Regions from separate parts of the Leucobacter sp. UCMA 4100 genome, predicted to be linked through region 2. Evidence: predicted binding sites of a transcription regulator. Region 2 holds the regulator's gene; each other region holds the start of a gene.

Region 1 (6,548 bases), 290 kb from region 2:
ATCGGGCGAGGCGATTCGTCGCGTGTCGCGGTGCCCGGCGGTGCGCCGGGCGGGGTCGAAGAACGCCGCATCTGAACCGCCCGGCCCGAGCAGCTCTGCATCTCCGGTGATGACCTCGTGTGAGGCCCGAGCGCCCGCAGCCGAGAGGTTGTGCGCTGCGAGTTTGGCGGTGAAAGGGTCAATCTCGACGGCCCGCACGTTCATGCCGGCGTTGAGGAAGGCGAGAGATTCGGCGCCGAGCCCGCAGCCAAGGTCGCTCACGCTCGTGGCTCCGGCCCGAACGAAGCGCGCTGCGTGTTCACGGGCGACAACGTCACGACTTGCCTGTTCGAGGCCAGCCTGGGTGAACAGCATGTTCTTTGCGGCGTCACCAAACTTGGCGGCCGCTTTTTCGCGCAACTGCACCTGTGTGAGGGCGGCTGCGACGACATCGCCTGCATGCCCGTCTTTGCGGAGGGTCAGGCCGATGCGATCGAGGCTCTCACCGCGGGCATGCATTGCGGTTGCCTCGGCGATAAGAGAGTGCCCGGCCCCGGAAAGGAGATTCTCCCATCCGGGGTCGGGCGTTGAAGTGCGCACGTCGAGTGCTTAGTAGTAGTAGCCGCTGGGTTCTGAGGCGATGAACGCCGCGACGACCAGTACCCAGACGATGACGGCGATGATGCTGAGAGCAAACAGCACATAGCCGATGATGAGCCCGGCAATTGCGAGGCCACGGCCTTCTTCGCCGGTCTTCTTAATCTGGCTGAGGGCGACGTGGCCCAGCACGATACCAGCGATCTGGAAGACAAACGCGAATACCAGTGAAAGAATTGCGCACACGTTCGTCTTGGCGCTCTGCGGTGTACCTTCGACGCCCGTGCTGTACGCGGGCGCGGTAGCGACGGGAGCGCCGTACGCTGGCGGGGCCGCGGGAGCTGCGCCGTATGCCGGTGCGGTTGCTGCCTCGGGCGTTGCTGCCGGGGCTGGCGGCGTCAGCGGTGCGGCATAGGTCGGTGCTGCAGGCTCTGCAGAGGTGGGAGCGCCCGTGGTCTGTGCCGAGGGGAAGACGGGAGGGGCGTACGTCGGCGCAGCCGACGGGGTGAGCGGATCGCTTGCTTCAGGGGCAGAGGGGATGACCGGAGGAGTGTAACCGGGGGCATCGGTTGCCGCGGGAGTCGTTGCGGGAGCCTCCGGAGCCTGCGCCTCTTCCGCGGGATTCTCCTCGGGCGCGTTCTGCTGTGGGAACTCGTCGTTTGTCATCGAGCCTTGGTCCTTTCGGGGGTGGGGGTGCAGCCAGAATGCTGGCGCGCCGGCGACCATTTTCCCACATATCCTGAGTGTGTGGGGTGAGAAATGCGAAAAACTGTCACTCTGTTTGCGTGAGTGCTAACGTGTCACTAGACTTGAGCATTAGCACTCGCGCTATGAGAGTGCTTACTTGATCTGAACTGCGTCGGGGTTTCGACGTAGCCCCTGTTACTGTGAAGAAAAGAGGACATCGTGTCGGTCGCTATTCAGCCGCTCGAAGATCGTATTGTCATTCAGCAGACTGCAGCTGAGCAGACCACTGCATCGGGCCTTGTTATCCCTGACAGTGCGAAAGAAAAGCCCCAGGAGGGTGAAGTTGTTGCCGTGGGCCCAGGCCGCGTTGCTGACAGCGGTACCCGCATTCCCCTTGACATTAACGTCGGTGATCGCGTGATCTACTCGAAGTTCGGCGGCACCGAGGTGAAGCACCAGGGCGAAGAGTACCTCGTGCTTTCGGCTCGCGACGTTCTCGCTGTCGTAAAGTAACGCGCTCAACGCTTTCGGCGTACTGCCGCCAAAGGGCCGCACCGTAATTCGGTGCGGCCCTTTGTGTGTCTTTGGGGGAGGCGTAGGGTGAAGTCGCAAATGGTGCCAATTTCGCTCGGAATCCGGTCAATTGCGCCATGGGAGTTTTGCTGAGGGAGCAAATGCGCCATCCGCAACGCGCGGTGCTCGCATCTTTAGGGCCGGTGTGCATTACTGTTAGGTAAATGACCGTTTTGAGTTGGAAGGGTGAGGCGCTTCGCGTGCACGAGCAAACAATCGACGAAACTGACCAACTCATTGCTGCCGCTCTGCAAATTAACGGGCGAGCATCCTGGGGCGAGGTCGCGAGGGCCCTTGAGCTACCGGAGCGAACGGTTGCTCGGCGTGGCCAACAACTCTTTGACCGCGGCCTGGTGAGGGTTTCGACGTACGTTGACGTCAGTCGGGTGCTGCACGCGAGAGCCGTTGTCTTGAGGGTTACGACGACCCCGGGTGATCTCTGGGGTGTGGCCCGGGAGCTCGCGAGCAAGAGCATTGCCTCATCGGTCTCGGTGCTTGAGGGCAGTAACGATGTCGCTTGCATGATGCTGCCGCGCAGCGAAGAAGCGGTGCGCGAGCTGCTCTACAGTGAGATCCCTGAGATGAGCGGCATCACTTCAATCAACGCCGTAACGGTGCTGAAGTTCTTTCGCTCGGGCCACGATTGGGAGCCCGGAATCTTGACGAGCGAGCAACAACAAGCGCTCAAGAAGACCGCCGAGGTCGATGCTGACTTGGCAGGTGAGATCTCAGAGGAAGAAGACGCCCTCATCGACCTGTTGCTGCACGACGGCAGAATGCCGGTTGCGCAGCTCGCGAGCCAGCTGGGCGTGAGCTCGGCCACGGTGCGTCGACGTATGGAGTCGCTCACGGCAAGGGGGCTTATGCACCCGCGCACGGAGGTGGTTCCGGCGGTATTCGGCCTGCGTATGGAAGCCCTCGTGTGGTTTAAGGCGCCCATGGATAAGGTCGAGGCCTTTGGCCAGTCCCTTGCTCACGCGAGTGAAATTAAGTTTATTGTTGCCACCACGGGAGCTTCGCAGCTGCTTGCCAACGTCATTGTGGCCGACGAGACGGCACTGTACGAGTTTGTGACCGGTGAACAGGTGACATGCCACGAGGGGCTTGAGGTGCTCGACATGCTCGTCGTGCTCACCCCGCTCTTGCGTGGCTCTTTGCGTGTTGACGAGGGGCCTGAAGCGAGCACGGGCATCGTGCCGGTCGTGCGGCCTTCGGCTGGAGCGATTGGTTCGTAACCGACTTCGGTGATGACGGTGTGCCGCCTGCCGTGAAGGGCGGCTTCTGGCGTGCGCACAGCTATCGCCTCTCTGCCGGGGCGGTTCTCGTGGGGCGCAACGGGTGTGCCCTCGGCGGAGGCTCTGCGGAGGGGTGCGCCAGCTCGGTCGAGCTCGGAATACCTTGCCTTCGCTCGAGTGTTGCCGCGGCGACTCCAGCCGCTTTTATTCGGCTGAAATGGTGACATAAATGTCCTGTGTGGCCGAAATGAATCATAAAGTTTGCAAAACTGGCGAGGTGCGTGCATACTGGAGTGAGTTTTACAGCCGCCGAAGCGCGGCGTTCTTACCGCCACTCTCAATGAGGAGGAAAACCAGTGTTTACAGCGACCACCGTTTCGTGGGATCGCCTTCGATCTGATCTCACGCTTCGCAACGAGTTGTTTATCGATGGGGCATGGGTACGCGGTTCTGGCGAAGAGCTGACACTCGTGAGCCCCCGCGATGGACAAGAGCTCACTCGCATCGTCTCAGCTTCTGCTGCAGACGTTGATCGCGCCGTGGCTTCGGCTCGAAGCGCCTTCGACTCAGGCGTCTGGGCCGGCCTCGCCCCGCGTGACCGTGGTCAGCGGCTGATCGCTTTCGCGCAGCACATTGCCGATCACGCTGAAGAGCTCGCGCTCACGATCACCCTCGAAATGGGCAAGCCGCTTCGTCAGGCGTACGAGACCGAACTGCGCGCCGTCGTGAACTCGTTCCGCTGGTATGGCGAGGCGATCGATAAGGTGCTCGACGAGACACCGAGCACCGCCCCAGACTCGCTCGCACTCGTGACTCGCGAGCCGGCCGGTGTTGTCGGCGCGGTCGTGCCCTGGAACTTTCCGCTCACCATGGCGGCTTGGAAACTCGCCCCGGCACTTGCCGCGGGCAACAGTGTGGTGCTGAAGCCCGATGAGCACACGAGTGCTTCAGCACTGCGTCTTGCAGAGCTCGCCTTCGAAGCGGGCATTCCTGCCGGCGTTTTCAACGTCGTGCCGGGCTTTGGTGCCGTCGCTGGGCAGGCCCTTGGCTTGCACCCCGACGTTGACGTCATTACCTTCACCGGTTCGACCGCGGTTGGGCGTAAGTTTCTCGAGTACGCCGCTCAATCGAACGGTAAGCGGGTATGGCCTGAGCTCGGCGGCAAGACCGCGAGCCTCGTGCTTGACGACGCTGACTTCGTGAAGGCGGTCGAAGCGAGCGCACACGGCTGCTTCTACAACCAGGGTCAGATGTGCACGGCAGCGTCGCGTTTGCTCGTGCCGCGCCATCGGCTTCACGAGGCGCTTGAGATCGCGGGCCGCATCGCTGCGTTGCAACGCCCGGCCGATCCACTCGACCTGGATGCTCCGATGGGGTCACTCGTGAGCAGCCAGCACCTCGACAGGGTCGCTGGGTTCGTGGAGCGGGCTGAAGCCAGCGGGAGCGACCTCATCGCAGGCGGTTCAGAAGCGAACGCCGTGATCGAAGGCGGATCGTACTTTGCTCCCGTTGTCGTGAACGCGACACGCGAGAGTGAAATCGCGAGGCAAGAGGTCTTTGGGCCGGTGCTGAGCGTCATCGCTTTCGACAGTCTCGACGAAGCCATCGAGATCGCGAATGAGACCGAGTTCGGCCTCGCCGCGACGCTCTGGACGACCGATCTGAAGAACGCGCACCTTGTCTCGCGTAGGCTGCGAGCCGGCATTGTCTGGGTCAACTGCTTCGAAGAGGGCGACATGACCGTTCCCTTTGGCGGGGTCAAGAGCTCGGGCTTCGGCCGTGACAAGAGCCTGCACGCCATCGACAAATTCACCGACCTCAAAACGACCTGGATTGATCTCTCATGACCGCACCGCTTATTGGCATTACGACCTGGCAGCGCGATATCCCGACGCACCTGGGCGCAGGCCGCCCGACGCACACCGTTGGCGTCGAGTACGTCGATCTCGTGCAGCGTGCGGGTGGCATTCCCGTGCTGCTCGTGCCCGACACGAATGTCGACCGTATTCTCGGTCGCCTCGATGCGCTCGTCATGACGGGCGGACAAGACGTGCACCCGAGCCGTTATGGGGCGCAGGCCGATCCCGAGCAAGAGTACAGCGAGGCCCGCGACGAATTTGAGTTCGCGCTCGCGCTCGCCGCACGTGAGAGGCGCCTGCCAACCCTCGCGATTTGCCGAGGGCTTCAGGTCGCAAACGTCGCCTTCGGTGGCACTCTCATCGAAGACATCGAACCGACGGCCTGGCATGAGCGCGTTGTCTCGACTGCCGAGCAACTCGACCGGCGCCACCCGGTGACGCTCGACGCGACCTCGGCGCTCGCCGCAGCGTACGGCGTGACCGAGCGAGAGATCAACACGATCCACCATCAATCGGTTGGGATGCCTGCCCGTGGCCTGCGCGTCACCGGCATAGCCCCAGATGGGGTCGTCGAGGCGGTTGAATCGACCGACCCCGAATGGCAGTTCTGGGGCGTGCAATGGCACCCCGAGAAGATGCAGACGAAGGATGAGGTCGCCATTGAAGACCGCATGCTCGCCGCTTTTGTTCGCACACTGACCACCGGTGCGTAGCACCACAACTCAACAGAAAGAAGACCACGACTATGGCTAAGAAGATTTACATCGAGTACGAAAACGGCACCCGCGCGATCGCGACGCTGCTTGAAGACCTCGCACCCGAGACCTGCAAGGTCATGTGGGGCGCGCTCGAAGAGCCTCGCACGATGCAGACAATGCACGCAATGTACGCCGGCCCAGAGGTTATGATGGGTCTGCCCGAAGAGGCGCAGAACTTCGACCCCGCCACGGTACCCTTCGAGAACCAGCAGGTTGTTCCGGCTCCGGGCGATCTGCAGTGGTACTGGCAGCAGCCGATGCAGATGGGCGGCCTGCCGTTCGAGTGGTGGGAAATTGGCATTTTCTACGACCGCGGCGCACGTACCCTCGGCCCTCTCGGCTGGACCCCCGTGAACATCTGGGCAACGATCACCGAGGGCCTCGAAGCCTTTGCGAAGGAATCGGCTGCTATTCGTGTCGACGGCGCAAAAATGATTACTATCGGACGTCTCGAAGACTAAACACCTCCCGCTTTCATCGACGTTCAAAGGAGAAGACTCATGAAGATGAAGAAACTGATGCTGAGTGGCGTAGCTGCCCTCAGCGTGCTCACGCTTGCCGCGTGCAGCCAGACCGCCTCGGGCGGTAAGGGCGACGCAGGTTCAGAAGGAAAGCCCCACGCGGGCGAGACCCTCGTGGTCACCACCTTTGGTGGCGATTGGGAAGCGGCGTTCGTTGACGCCGTCGTGAAACCGTTCGAAGAAGAAACCGGCGCGAAGGTTGAGATGATCACCCTGTACAGCGCCGATGCACTCGCACAGGTTTCGGCCCAGGCCTCGAGCCCACAGATCGATGTGGTGCACTTCTCAGGCGGGCAGGAATTCACCGCGGCGCAGGAGGGGCTCATCGAGGCTATCGAA
Region 2 (6,548 bases):
CAAAATCGCGAGGTCGGTATCGGGGTGAACGTGAAGCTCGGTGAGCACGAAGCTCGCGAGATCGTGCAGCGTCGCCTCGGTTGCGGGCATTGCTGATTCGTTGTTGATCTCGATGGTCACGGTTGATCCTTTCGCGAATCATAAGAGTCATAAGCGTCGACGATGCGGCCGACAAGGCTGTGGCGCACGATGTCATCGCTCGTGAGGTTACACACGGCGAGGTCGTCAACCCCGTCAAGAATGCGTAGGGCGTGTTTGAGGCCGCTCTTGGCGTGCGGCAAATCAATTTGCGTGGCGTCGCCCGTCACCACCATCTTCGACCCAAAGCCCAGGCGCGTGAGAAACATTTTCATTTGTTCTGGCGTTGTATTTTGTGCCTCGTCAAGAATGACGAAGGCATCATTCAACGTGCGCCCGCGCATGTACGCGAGTGGTGCAACCTCAATCGTTCCACCCCCGAGCAGTTGCGGCACGGCGTCGGGCTCCATAAGCGAGGCAATCGCGTCAAAGAGCGGCCTCAGGTACGGGTCGATCTTCTCTTCGAGCGAGCCCGGCAGGTAGCCAAGCCGTTCGCCTGCCTCGACCGCGGGCCTCGTCAGTACGATGCGCGAGACCTCGCGGCGCTGCAGGGCCTGAACTGCCTTGGCGACGGCGAGAAAAGTCTTGCCGGTGCCCGCTGGCCCCACGCCAAAGGTGATCGTATGCTGATCGATCGCGTGCACGTAGTCGCGCTGGCCCGCGGTCTGCGGGCGGATCTGCTTACCGCGAGTCTGCACGATAGGTTCGCTGAGCATCTGTTGCGCGGTCGTTTGGGGCGCAGAATCTCGCCCGGGGCGCCCAAACAGGCGCTCAGCCTCACGGGCGCTCACGGTACCCTGCGCAAGAGTCACTTCACGCAGGCCGTCAACGAGCCGTTCGATCTCATTCATCTCGTCGGAAGCACCGGTGAGAGTGAGGCGGTGCCCGCGAAGGAAAAAGGTGACGCCAGGAAAGCGTTCTTCGAGGGCGCGAAGATGTTCATCACCCGCACCAAAAAGGGCCCGCGGGTCGGCGGTGCCAAGAACAATGGTGCGGGAACTGTGGTGAGGGTCAGCCACCGAGGCTCTGCTCCTTCAAGTCGTCGATGAGAACGTGGGCGTGCACGTGAAAGACGGTCTGCCCGGCCGAGGCGCCGTTATTAAAGACGAGCCTGTACTCGCCCTCACCGTGTTCGTCGGCCAGTTGCTTCGCAACGGCGACCATGTCGGCGAGGAGCGCGGGGTCGCCAGCAGCGAGCTCGGTCACGTTCTCGTATGCAGTGGTTTTCGGGATGACGAGCAGGTGCACCTTTGCCTGAGGCGCGATGTCGCGAAAGGCGAGCACGCTGTCGCTCTCGTACACCTTCTCAACGGGAATTTCACCCGCGATAATCTTCGCAAAAATAGTTTCCTGAGCCATGCCGGTAGTCTACCAATGCCCCGCCGCAAGATTCAGTACCGAGAGCGCGGCGGCACCGGCACTTGAGGTGCGCAATACGTTCGCGCCGACCGTCGCTGTGATGGCACCGGCCGACGACAGCGCTTCAAGCTCTGCGTCGCTGAGCCCGCCCTCTGGCCCGACGCACACATACACGTCGCCGCTCGGGCTGAGTTCGGCCACCCGAGCCGAGAGCTCTGCGGCGTCCCTCGGGTGCAGCACTATCACGGTTGCTTCACCTGCAGCGGCGAGCTGCACGAGATCATTGGTCGTCATGGGCCCTGTCACGCGCGGCACGAAGGGCCGTATCGACTGTTTCGAGGCTTCGCGCGCAACCCGGTGCCACTTCTCGAGTCCCTTCGGCGCTTTCTTCGCGTCCCACTTCGAGATCGAACGGGCCGCCTGCCACGTGACAAAGCCCCAGGCTCCAAACTCGGTGCACAGTTCAACCGCCCGTTCGGAGCGGTCGCCCTTGGCGAGGGCCTGCACGATCCACACTTTTCGAACGGGCTCTGGGTACTCGGTCACCTCGGCAATCTCGACCGAAAAGGCGTTCTGCGACGCCGCGGTAACAGTGCCGCCCGCAATGGTGCCCTCGCCGTTGCCAACGAGAATGCTCTCGCCCACGCGCAGCCGGCTCACGGCGACGGCATGGCGCGCCTCGTCGCCGGTCACCTCAATGGTGCCGGTGAAGTCGGCGGGCTGAAGGCCCTCTCGCACGTAGAGATTCGCCATGGTTAGCGGAAGAAACGGTCGCGCATCTTGCCGAAGAAGCCCTGCTGAAACTCGCCGAACTGAGGCGGCTTATTGCCACGCAACTTGGCGAGGTTTTTGAGCAGGTCCTTCTCTTTCGAGCTGAGCTTGGTCGGAGTCACAACCTGCAGGGCGACCTTCAAGTCACCGCGCTGGTTCGACTGCAGGTGCTGAATGCCGCGCCCGCGAAGCGTCAAGATATCGCCCGCCTGCGCGCCGGCCTCAACCTCGATCTCGACCGCGCCATCGAGCGACTCAAGCGTCACCTCGGTGCCGAGCGCAGCGTCGGTCATCTGCAGGTTCACGGTCGCGAGCAGGTCGTAGCCGTCGCGGCTGAAGATGTCGTGGTGCTTGACCTGAAACTCGACGAACAGGTCGCCGTTCGGGCCGCCACCGGGGCCAACCTCGCCGCCGCCGCGAATCTGCATGCGTGTTCCGGTCTCAACGCCAGAGGGAATCTGAATGGTGGTTTCGCGACGCTCACGAGTGCGGCCCTTGCCACCACAGGTAATGCAGGGGCTCTGAATAACGGTGCCGAAGCCCTGGCAGGTACCGCAGGGGTGGCTCGTCACGACGTTGCCGAAGAGCGAGCGCACCTGGCGCTGCACCGAGCCCTCGCCGCCACACACGTCACAGGTGACGGGTGACGTACCTGGCTGGCAGCAGCTGCCCTGACACGTTTCACACAACACCGCGGTGTTGAGCGCGACCGTCGTCTCATCACCGAACATGACCTGCTCAAGCGTGACATCAATGCGAATGAGCGCGTCTTCCCCGCGCTCTGAACGCGACTTCGGCCCGCTGCCGCCGCCGCCAAAACCGCCACCGAAGAAGGTGTTAAAGATGTCGCCGAAGCCACCGCCGAAGGCGTCGTTGCCGCCCATATCGTACTTCTGGCGCTCCTGCGGGTCGCTCAGCACGTCATAGGCGTGAGTGACGAGCTTGAAGCGCTCCGAGGCGTCTTCTGAAGGGTTCACATCGGGGTGCAGCTCGCGCGCAAGCTTGCGGTAAGCCTTCTTGATTTCTTCAGGGGTTGCTTCGCGTGAAACCCCGAGAGTTTCGTAGTGATCTGCCACGAGGGCTGCTCCTTTTTGCGTTTCGTTGATCTAGAGGTTGCTCTCACCGAGCAACCGACCGAGGTATCTCGACACCGCCCGCATCGCGGCGATGTTGCGTTCATAGTTCATGCGAGTTGGCCCGAGCACGCCGAGCCTCGAGAGTGTAGCGCCACCAGCCTGATACTGGGTCGCGATGAGGGCGGCGTCAGGAAACCCGTACGGGAGGTTTTCGCGGCCAATCGACGCGCCGACCCCACGTTCATCGGTCGCAAGTTCCTGGATGAGGCGCAAGAGCACGACCTGTTCTTCAACCGCCTCGAGCACCGCCGAGAGGTTCTGAAGGGTCTCGCCAGGCCGCGACAGGTTTGCTGTGCCCGCGACCGCGATGCGTTGATTGCGGTTGGCGCTGAGCTGTTCTTCGACGACCTCAAGAACACTCACGACCGGCTCAAGCTCGTTGGGCTCTGCCCAGTCACCCGCGGTGCGAATGAGCTCTGTCACCCGAGCCTGGGCAAGCCCGATGTCACGCCCCATCACTTCAGTAGCGATGCGATCCCTCAGCCCCTGCACCCAGGCCTCGTCGACGATGGCGTGGCGAATGCGCGCGATGTGCTGCTCAACAGCCGCGTTACTCGTGATCACGACACAGAGCACCCGGTCTGGCCCGATCGCGACGAGTTCGATCTGCTTCACGTACCCCGCCCCAGCTGTCGGGTATTGAATCACAGCGACCTGGTGTGTGAGGCTCGCGAGCAGCCTGACGGTTCGCGCCATGACGTCGTCGAGGTTCTCGGCTTCACCCAGAAAGCGTTCGATCGCCGCGCGTTGCGCCTGCGTGAGTGGGCGAATCTCGGCGAGCGTGTCGACGTAGAGCCGGTAGCCCTTGTCGGTGGGCACCCGCCCACTCGAAGTATGCGGTGCGACGATGAGTTCTTCTTCTTCGAGAAGCGCCATATCATTGCGGATCGTCGCGGCCGATACCCCAAACGAGTGCCTCTCGACGATCGATTTCGAGGCCACCGGTTCGCCCTCGTTCACGAAGTCGTTCACGATGGCGCGCAAGACCGCGAGACCCCGGTCTGAGATACTCATTCACACCTCCGCATTGGCACTCTCAACACCTGAGTGCTAATACTAGTCGAACAACCTGAACATTTTTCACTGAAGCAGGCGATGAACGACCGTGTCTGAGAGCAGGCGCCCCCTGAGCGTCGGCACGATCCGCCCCGCAATCGCCGCTTTGCCATCGATTAAGCCCTCGGCGATCAGGCTCGCAACCTCGCCTCTTCCGGCTTCCTCGAGTTGCGAGATGCGCGCACCAGAGCGCAGTCGCGACTCAAGCATGACGCTCTCGATGCGCTGGTCTTCAGCCGTGAGTAGCTCTCGCTGGTGGGCAGGCGAAACGCCACGGGCGATGCGCTCGGCGTAGGCTGCGGGGTGCTTGACGTTCCACCAGCGCACACCTCCGATGTGTGAGTGAGCCCCCGGCCCGATCGCCCACCAGTCTTCACCGGTCCAGTACGAGAGGTTATGCCGCGATCGCAGTTCATCTGCCTTCGCCCAGTTCGAGATTTCATACCACTCGTACCCGGCAGCCTGCAGCATACCGTCGGCGAGCTCGTACATGGCCGCATGCAGATCGTCATCGGGCTGCGCAACCTCACCACGGCGAATTTGCCGGGCGAGCTTCGTGCCCTGTTCGACGATGAGTGCGTATGCGCTCAGGTGGTCGGGAGCACACGCGATCGCCGTCTCGAGCGAGGTGCGCCAGTCATCGAGCGATTCGCCGGGGGTGCCATAGATGAGGTCGAGACTCACCTGCAGCCCGGCATCCTTCACCATCTGGACAGCCTTCGGAACCATCGCCGGCTCGTGCGTCCGGTCAAGCGTTGCCAGCACGTGCGGCACAGCCGACTGCATGCCCATGCTCACACGCGTGAAGCCTGCCTCGGCGAGCGTCTCAAGCAACTGCGGGGTGACGGTATCGGGGTTCGCCTCGATCGAGACCTCGGCCCCCTCGGCGAGCCCCCACTCGTCGCGCACCGCGTGCAGCATCTCGGCAAGCTGCTCGCCCGGGAGAAGCGTCGGAGTTCCGCCGCCAAAGAAGACCGTCGAAACCTTGCGCTCGGGAAGCCCAGCTCGGCGCATGACCTCACCGGCTAGGCGCACCTCGTGCACCGCCTCGCCGGCATAGTTCTCGCGTTTTGCGCCGCGAAGCTCGGAGGCGGTGTAGGTGTTGAAGTCACAGTACCCGCAGCGCACCCTGCAATAGGGCACGTGCAGGTACACCCCAAAGTGACGTTCGAGGGCACCAGCGGTCACGCTTTCGGGCAGAGAACCGTCTTCGGGAGCGCTGACGCCCTCGGGAGGCTGGCTCGCCACGCTACTCTTCTTCTGAACTCGACGCGTTGATCGTCGCTTGCACGACGGGCGTGAGTGCGTGAAGCTGCTCGGCTACGCGGGCAATCTCTTTCTTCACGCCGCTCTTCGTGAGCAGCTTCTTGCTGCCCTTGCGTGCGTCGTAGAAGAAACCGCGGGCAACCGCCCACACCGAGTTATCAGAGCGCATTTCGACACGCAAGAAAGCCTCGCCGGCGATGTCAGACTCTGCCGCACTGCCGACGATGAAGCCGACACGGTTCGTCTCGTCGATGACGCTGATCACGCGCATGCTGCGCACGTCTTCGTCACCAATGCGGTAGTTCACCAGGTGCCCTGCCTCAAGATACGGAGTGCCGTCTGGAGCGAAGAGCTGCTCGTTCTCTTTCGGCCCTTCAGGAAGCCCGGTGTCGCGAAACGAGATCGATGCGTATTTCGATTCCTGCCCCTTATCGACGAGCTCAATCTCGATGTTGGCGCCCTTTTGTGCGCCCCAGGTCATGAGGGTCGAGGTGGCCGACATGAAGCGATCTTCGCCACTGCCGAGCAGCACCTCTTCTTCGAAGGGGGTGCTGCCAACAGGTGGATACTTCATGAGGTCGGGCGCCTGCGAGGCACCGACCGATGCGTAGCTGACCTCGTGGTCGACGTGTGTGGAGCGCCTCAGGATTGGCTGCTCATCGCTCACTTATTTTTCTCCTTGCCCTCGACGTCACCCGAGAGTGCGGCAATAAACGCTTCCTGGGGTACCTCAACGCGGCCCACCATCTTCATGCGCTTCTTGCCTTCCTTTTGCTTTTCAAGCAGTTTACGCTTACGACTAATGTCACCGCCGTAGCACTTTGCCAGAACGTCTTTGCGGATCGCGCGAATGGTCTCACGCGCGATCACGCGCGACCCGAT
Region 3 (6,548 bases), 2.0 Mb from region 2:
GGCTCGTGGTCTGAAGACGGGAATGTCGCCTATGAACTTCCAGAATTTCGGTGGAGCGAGGGCGAAGGCATTGTCGCGGTAACCGCCGAGGCCGGCAGCGTGAACTTTGAAGGCACGGTCGCGTTTGAGGGGCACGATGGGCTGCTGAACGTGACACTTGGTAACCCGACGCTCGAGATCGTTGACCCGACCGAGGCCTACCTGTTGCTTGACCTCTCGTCGACGAAGCAGAGCGGCGAGCCCGACATTGAAGTGAAGCAGGAGCGGGCGGTGAAGCTCGACTTCAACGCCGCAGCGGGCAAGGTCGAGGGCAATACCCTGACCTTCAACGCGCTCGAAGGTCAGCTGACCGCCGAGGGAGCCGCCGCGTTTGGTGGTTTTTACTCAGCAGGCGAGCAGGTCGACCCCGTGACCGTCACGATGAGCACTGGCGACTCTGGCTGCTCATTCGTGGCCAGCGATGAAGAGCCCGTTCCGGCGCCGTTGCCCGAAGAAGATGATGCGGCAGACCAGCAAGAGCCGGTCGACGAGGGCAACGACTCTGCCGAAAATGAGGCTGACTTTCCGTGGTTGCCCGTGGTCATCGGCGGAGTCGCGCTGCTCGTGATTCTTGGCGCTGGCATCATGCTGTTTACCGGCCGCAAGAAAACTGAGCCGAGTGCGTCAGAGCCCGGTGGCGACGCCGATGATGCTGAGACATCGCAGGGTCACGGTAACGAGTAATTCCTTGCGCGCGGGGGCCTACGGGCCTCCGCGCTTTGCTTTGCCCGACCTATACTTCGCGACGAGGCAGCACGATGCCGCGCCCGGTCACCGGGTGACGAATGACCTCAACCGGGGTCTCATACACCTCGGTGAGCAGTGACTCGGTCAGCACCGCTTCGGGGCTGCCGCAGGTGACCAGTTTGCCAGACGAGAGCAGGGCGATACGGTCGGCGAATGAGGCTGCGAGGTTCAGGTCGTGTACCACGATGAGCACGGCATCGCCCGCATCTGCCCGCTGGCGTACGAGCTGAAGCAGCTCTTCTTGGTGACCGAGATCAAGGGCGGCGGTTGGCTCGTCGAGCATGAGCGCCCCGGTGCGGCCTGCGATGACCCTGGCGAAGGCGGTTCGAGCTCGCTCACCGCCTGAGAGGGTTGGCACGCGACGATTGCCGAGGTGCCGAATGTTTGCGGCGTCGATCGCCCAGTCAATCGCCTCGGGGTCTTCGTCTTCAAGCGGGGTGCGGCGCCATGGCGCACGGCCCATTTCGACGACCTGGTGCACGGTAAACGGAAACAGCACTTGGTTGTCTTGTAAGAGCACGCTGCGACGGCGTGAGAGCTCGCGCAGGTTCCACTGCGTGAGCGGCTGCCCAGTAAATCGTACCTCGCCACCGTCGGGAGGTAGGTCGCCAGAGAGGGCCGCCATGAGCGTTGACTTGCCGGCTCCATTGGGGCCGAGCAGCGCGAGAATCTCGCCGGCCCTGAGATCAATCGATACCTCGTCGAGCAGCTTTCTGCCACCACGTTCGACGGTGATATCGACAGCCTCGAATACGGGGGTTCCCGCCGGCTGGGGCGTCGGTGCGATGAAGTGTTTCGCGTTCATGATTAGCCCCAACCTCCCGAGCGCTTGCGGGTCGTGCGCAGCAGCCAGAAGAAGAACGGGCCGCCGACGAGACCGGTAAGCATGCCGATTGGCAGGTCGGCCATGGGCACGACGGTTCGAGCGGCAAGGTCGGCGAGGGTCATGAGAATTGCGCCACCGAGCATCGAAGCCCACACGAGCGGACGGTGCGCGGGGCCCAAGATCATGCGCATGAGGTGCGGCACGACAAGGCCAACGAACGAGATCACGCCGGCGAACGCGACCGAGACGCCAACGAGCAGAGCGACGAGCACGATGACGCCGACGCGCAGCATTTCGACGTTCACACCGAGGTGCCTTGCGTTACGCTCGCCGAGCGCGAGCAGGTCAAGCTTGTGCGCGATGAGGAGTGCCACGACAATGCCGGCGAAGATCACGGGAGCAACAACGCTCACCTGATCCCAGCGGCTGCCTGAGAGCGAGCCGAGCTGCCAGAACACGATCTCTTCGCGCGACTGCGTGTCGCCGAGAAAGGTGAGCAGGGCGATGCCCGCGCCAGCGACGGCGTTCACGGCAATACCGGTGAGCACGAGGGTGACGACCTCGGTCTTGCCCTCAGAACGGCTCATTGAATAGACGAGAAAGGTGGCCGCGAGGCCCGCCAGAAAGGCGAATACTGCGGTGCTCCAGCTGCCAAAGGCGGTGAAGCCAAACACGATCGAGATGCCTGCACCGAGGGCCGCTCCCGACGAAATGCCAATGACTCCTGGCTCTGCGAGCGGGTTACCAAACACCGCCTGCATCAGCAGGCCCGATACAGCGAGGCCTGCGCCAACGAGCGCGGCCATGGCAACGCGAGGAAAGCGGATCGCCCAGAGCGTCTCATCGGCCATTGGCGTCGCAGGCTCAGCAAACCAGTCGAGTCCGACTTTACTGAAGAGCGACCCGAGTACCTCAGAGGGTGGAATGGGCAACTGGCCCACGCCTGCCGAGATGAGAAGCGTGATGATGAGTACCGCCCAGAGCGCGACAAAAAGAAGCGTCGATACGGCCCTGCGGCCACGCATTGAAGCTGTCTGATCTTGCATGTGGGTGCATGAGCTTTCTACACTGTGGGGCGCCAGGAAACGGAAGTCTGGCACACAGTATCTTAGGGTAGGCTAACTCCTCGTACCTGTGTGAGTCTATCGACTCCCACACTGCTGAGGGGAGAAGCACCGAGTAATGAACAGAACACGACACAAACCGCTTGTTCGTTCTGCAGCTCTGCTCGTGGCCGTCTCGATGCTCTTGACCGGCTGCCAGGGCGCACAGTCTGGCAACACCGGTGGCAAAGAGACGCAAACGGTTGAGCTGGCGCCGCTCAGTGAACTCACCCCCGTTGACGACCCTCGTGCGGTCGTCGGCCCCACGCATGTGCAGGTCGGTGGGCCCTCGTTCGAGACCCCGAGCGAAGCGGCTGAGCCCGACCTCCCAGCGACGGTTCTCTCGAAAGATCTCGACGGTAAAACCCCAGAAGTCACCGTCACCGATACCTCTCGCATCATCGCGCTCTCGATTACCGGGACGCTCGCCGATTACGTCGTGGCCCTCGGCCTCGGCGATAACCTCGTCGGCAAAGACACTGCGACGAGCGCCCCCGGTACCGAAGACCTCCCGCTGGTAACGGGCTCGGGTCACGTGGTCAACGTCGAGGGTGTGCTCGGTCTCGAGCCCACGGTCGTGCTGACTGACGGTTCGCTCGGCCCCGATGACGTCGTGCGCATTCAGCTGCGTCAGGCGGGCGTTGAAGTCGTTGCGGTCGATCGCATTACCGACTTCGAGTCGAGCTATCAGGCCGCCCGCGATGTCGGTGCGGCTTTGGGGCTTGCCGAGGCGGGTGAGCAGCTTGCCGACGCTATTGAGCTGTCGATTGACGACAAAGTTACCGAGATTCAGCAGACCGTGAAGCCCGCTGACGCAGAGCGTTTGCCGCGGGTTGTCTTTTTATACCTGCGCGGATCAAAGGTCTACTACATGTTCGGTGAAGGCAGCGGGATCGATACGCTGCTGAACGCTGTCGGTGCAGTCGATATTGCGACCGAGCAAGGCTGGAAGGGTGAGAAGCAGGTTACTCCTGAGGCCCTGGTCGCGATGGATCCCGACGCGATACTCGTCATGTCGAAGGGGCTCGAGTCGGTTGGCGGCGTTGATTCCCTCATTGCCGACCTCTCGGGGGTCGCGCAAACGAAAGCCGGCAAGAACCGTCGCATCATTGACGTCGACGACACCCTGGTGCTCGCGGGAGGTACCCGAACGGCCGATGTGCTCGACGGCCTCGCACGAGCGCTGTACGCGCCAGACTCTCTTCAGTAGACGTAGAGTACGCTTGGAATCTCAGGCAGCATGACCAAGGAAGCGATCCAGTGATCACGACACGGCCCCACGAAGAACAAACCGCCGCCCCAAAGCAGGGTGACCGCTTTGACGGCGTGAAGCGTACGTCTCGCGTTGGCGCGCACCGCGCTGTCGAACGCCCCGGCTCACCGGGCGCCTGGGTGCTTGTCTCAACGCTCATCGCACTCATTCTGACGGCAGTTGGCATTCTGCTCTATACGCTTATTCCCTCGAGCGTCTCGTTCGTTGAACAGCTGGGCCCGGACGCCAAGGCGCCCGCCCCTGTCGCAGCCGAGATCGACCCTGAAACAACGGTTGCCGTGCTCAACGGAACCGACATTGCCGACCTGGCCTTCGCGGTTGACACCGCGATCGGCGCCGAGGGGTGGGGAACCACGACCTTCGCGGGAAATGCTGAAGACCGAAACGTGAAAATTTCTGCAGTGTTCTACAGCGACGAAGCGAGCGAGGGGCTCGCAAAGGGTCTTGGCGAAAAGCTCGGCGGCATCTCCTATTACCAGAACGCGAGTTTCGTGACCGAGGGGAGCCAGCTTACGGTGCTTCTCGGTGCTGATTACAGCGGCCCAGGGCTTGAAGAGGCCAAGCAATCAGCCGGCGATGCTGAGTAGTCGCTGACCTCTAGGCGGTGCGCTTGCACTCTCAGGCGCAGAGTGCCAGAATTGTTTTAGCACTCGACAACGCTGAGTGCTAAGGGCCTCGGGTCACCCGGGCTCTTTCCCACAGCGTACCGGCGCGGCATAGCTCGCCCAACGTCCAGGAGGGACGACAGAAACATGGCAAAGATTATTGCTTTTGACGAAGAAGCACGCCGAGGGCTTGAGCGTGGTCTCAACATCCTCGCTGATGCAGTCAAGGTAACCCTCGGCCCCCGTGGTCGCAACGTCGTACTCGAGAAGAAGTGGGGCGCCCCCACGATCACTAACGACGGTGTTTCGATCGCTAAAGAGATTGAGCTCGAGGATCCATTCGAGAAGATCGGCGCAGAACTCGTTAAAGAGGTTGCGAAGAAGACCGACGATGTTGCCGGTGACGGCACCACGACCGCTACCGTGCTTGCACAGGCGCTCGTGAGCGAAGGTCTGCGCAACGTTGCAGCCGGTAGCGACCCCATCGCGATCCGCCGCGGCATCGAGAAGGCCGTTGCGGCAGTCTCGGCCAAGCTGCTCGAAAATGCGAAAGAGATCGAGACGACCGACCAGATCGCAGCAACCGCTTCGATCTCGGCTGCCGACCCCCAGATTGGCGAGCTCATTGCTCAGGCCATCGACAAGGTAGGCAAAGAGGGCGTTGTTACCGTTGAAGAGTCAAACACCTTCGGTACCGAGCTCGAGCTCACCGAGGGCATGCGCTTCGACAAGGGCTTCCTCTCGGCATACTTCGTCACCGATGCTGATCGTCAGGAGACGGTCTACGAAGACGCGTACATTCTCGTCGTCAACAGCAAGGTCTCGAACATTAAAGACCTGCTTCCCGTTGTCGAGCAGGTGAGCCAGTCGGGCAAGCCGCTGCTCATCATCGCTGAAGACGTCGAGGGCGAAGCACTCGCAACCCTCGTGCTCAACAAGATTCGTGGCATCTTCAAGTCGGTCGCTGTCAAGGCTCCCGGCTTCGGCGACCGCCGCAAGGCAATGTTGCAGGACATCGCTATTCTCACCGGCGGCCAGGTCATCTCAGAAGAGGTTGGCCTCAAGCTTGAGAACACGACGCTCGAAATGCTCGGCCGTGCACGCAAGGTCATCATCACCAAGGATGAGACGACCATTGTTGAGGGCGCAGGCGAAGAAGAGCAGATTCAGGGTCGCGTTACCCAGATTCGCCGCGAGATCGAGAACACCGACAGCGACTACGACCGTGAGAAGCTGCAGGAGCGCCTCGCGAAGCTCGCTGGCGGCGTAGCCGTTATCAAGGCGGGTGCAGCAACCGAGGTTGAGCTCAAGGAGCGCAAGCACCGCATCGAAGATGCGATTCGTAACGCAAAGGCAGCCGTTGAAGAGGGCGTTCTGCCCGGCGGCGGCGTTGCACTCGTGCAGGCTGGCCAGGACGCCTTCGAGAGCCTCGAGCTCGACGAAGACGAGGCCGTCGGCGCTCGCATCGTTGCAAAGGCCATCGAAGCGCCACTGCGCCAGATCGCTACCAACGCGGGCCTCGAGGCTGGCGTTGTTGCTGACCGCGTAGCGAGCCTGCCTCACGGCCACGGCCTGAACGCCGCGACCGGTGAGTACGGTGACCTCGTAGCGCAGGGCATTCTTGACCCCGCCAAGGTAACCCGCTCGGCGCTGCAGAACGCCGCATCGATCGCAGGCCTCTTCCTCACCACCGAGGCAGTTGTCGCAGACAAGCCAGAGCCAGCAGGTGCTCCGGCAATGGATCCGGGCGCGGGTGACATGGGCTTCTAAGCCTGAGCACTTTCGCACTATCCCGAGAGGGCCGTCTCTTCCGAGAGGCGGCCCTCTCGCGTTTCCTGGGAAAACGTTGTCTCTGCGTGCACAAATGTTGCCTCTGTGCCTTGTGCGGTTGCGAAACGGCTGTAGAATATTGTCGGGTTTAGTGCGGGGCCTCACCAGAGCGTTACAAGGGTTGA

The links. The regulator HrcA, encoded in region 2, represses chaperone genes, less so after heat shock. The targets are predictions, from matches to a motif close to TTNGCACTCGNNNNNNNCGAGTGCNAA.
Region 1: the regulator HrcA is predicted to act here: its motif matches at 1,393-1,419, upstream of groES (co-chaperone GroES).
Region 3: the regulator HrcA is predicted to act here: its motif matches at 4,632-4,658, upstream of groL (chaperonin GroEL).

What each region holds. Positions count from the first base shown of each region.
Region 1 covers NZ_JAFEUS010000002.1:423,585-430,132, reverse strand. Annotated here, with positions in the region: gene JSO19_RS02180 (THUMP-like domain-containing protein) at 1-579, opposite strand, end outside; gene JSO19_RS02175 (DUF4190 domain-containing protein) at 589-1,242, opposite strand; gene groES (co-chaperone GroES) at 1,483-1,776, shown strand; gene JSO19_RS02165 (Lrp/AsnC family transcriptional regulator) at 2,001-3,071, shown strand; gene JSO19_RS02160 (aldehyde dehydrogenase) at 3,428-4,918, shown strand; gene JSO19_RS02155 (gamma-glutamyl-gamma-aminobutyrate hydrolase family protein) at 4,915-5,643, shown strand; gene JSO19_RS02150 (DUF3830 family protein) at 5,676-6,149, shown strand; gene JSO19_RS02145 (extracellular solute-binding protein) at 6,189-6,548, shown strand, end outside.
Region 2 covers NZ_JAFEUS010000002.1:129,601-136,148, forward strand. Annotated here, with positions in the region: gene ybeY (rRNA maturation RNase YbeY) at 1-120, opposite strand, end outside; gene JSO19_RS00825 (PhoH family protein) at 117-1,097, opposite strand; gene JSO19_RS00830 (histidine triad nucleotide-binding protein) at 1,090-1,437, opposite strand; gene JSO19_RS00835 (16S rRNA (uracil(1498)-N(3))-methyltransferase) at 1,447-2,190, opposite strand; gene dnaJ (molecular chaperone DnaJ) at 2,193-3,284, opposite strand; gene hrcA (heat-inducible transcriptional repressor HrcA) at 3,315-4,358, opposite strand; gene hemW (radical SAM family heme chaperone HemW) at 4,425-5,648, opposite strand; gene JSO19_RS00855 (DUF1990 family protein) at 5,650-6,333, opposite strand; gene lepA (translation elongation factor 4) at 6,330-6,548, opposite strand, start outside.
Region 3 covers NZ_JAFEUS010000002.1:2,090,602-2,097,149, forward strand. Annotated here, with positions in the region: gene JSO19_RS09735 (HtaA domain-containing protein) at 1-723, shown strand, start outside; gene JSO19_RS09740 (heme ABC transporter ATP-binding protein) at 773-1,591, opposite strand; gene JSO19_RS09745 (FecCD family ABC transporter permease) at 1,594-2,658, opposite strand; gene JSO19_RS09750 (heme/hemin ABC transporter substrate-binding protein) at 2,795-3,925, shown strand; gene JSO19_RS09755 (LytR C-terminal domain-containing protein) at 3,976-4,575, shown strand; gene groL (chaperonin GroEL) at 4,741-6,363, shown strand.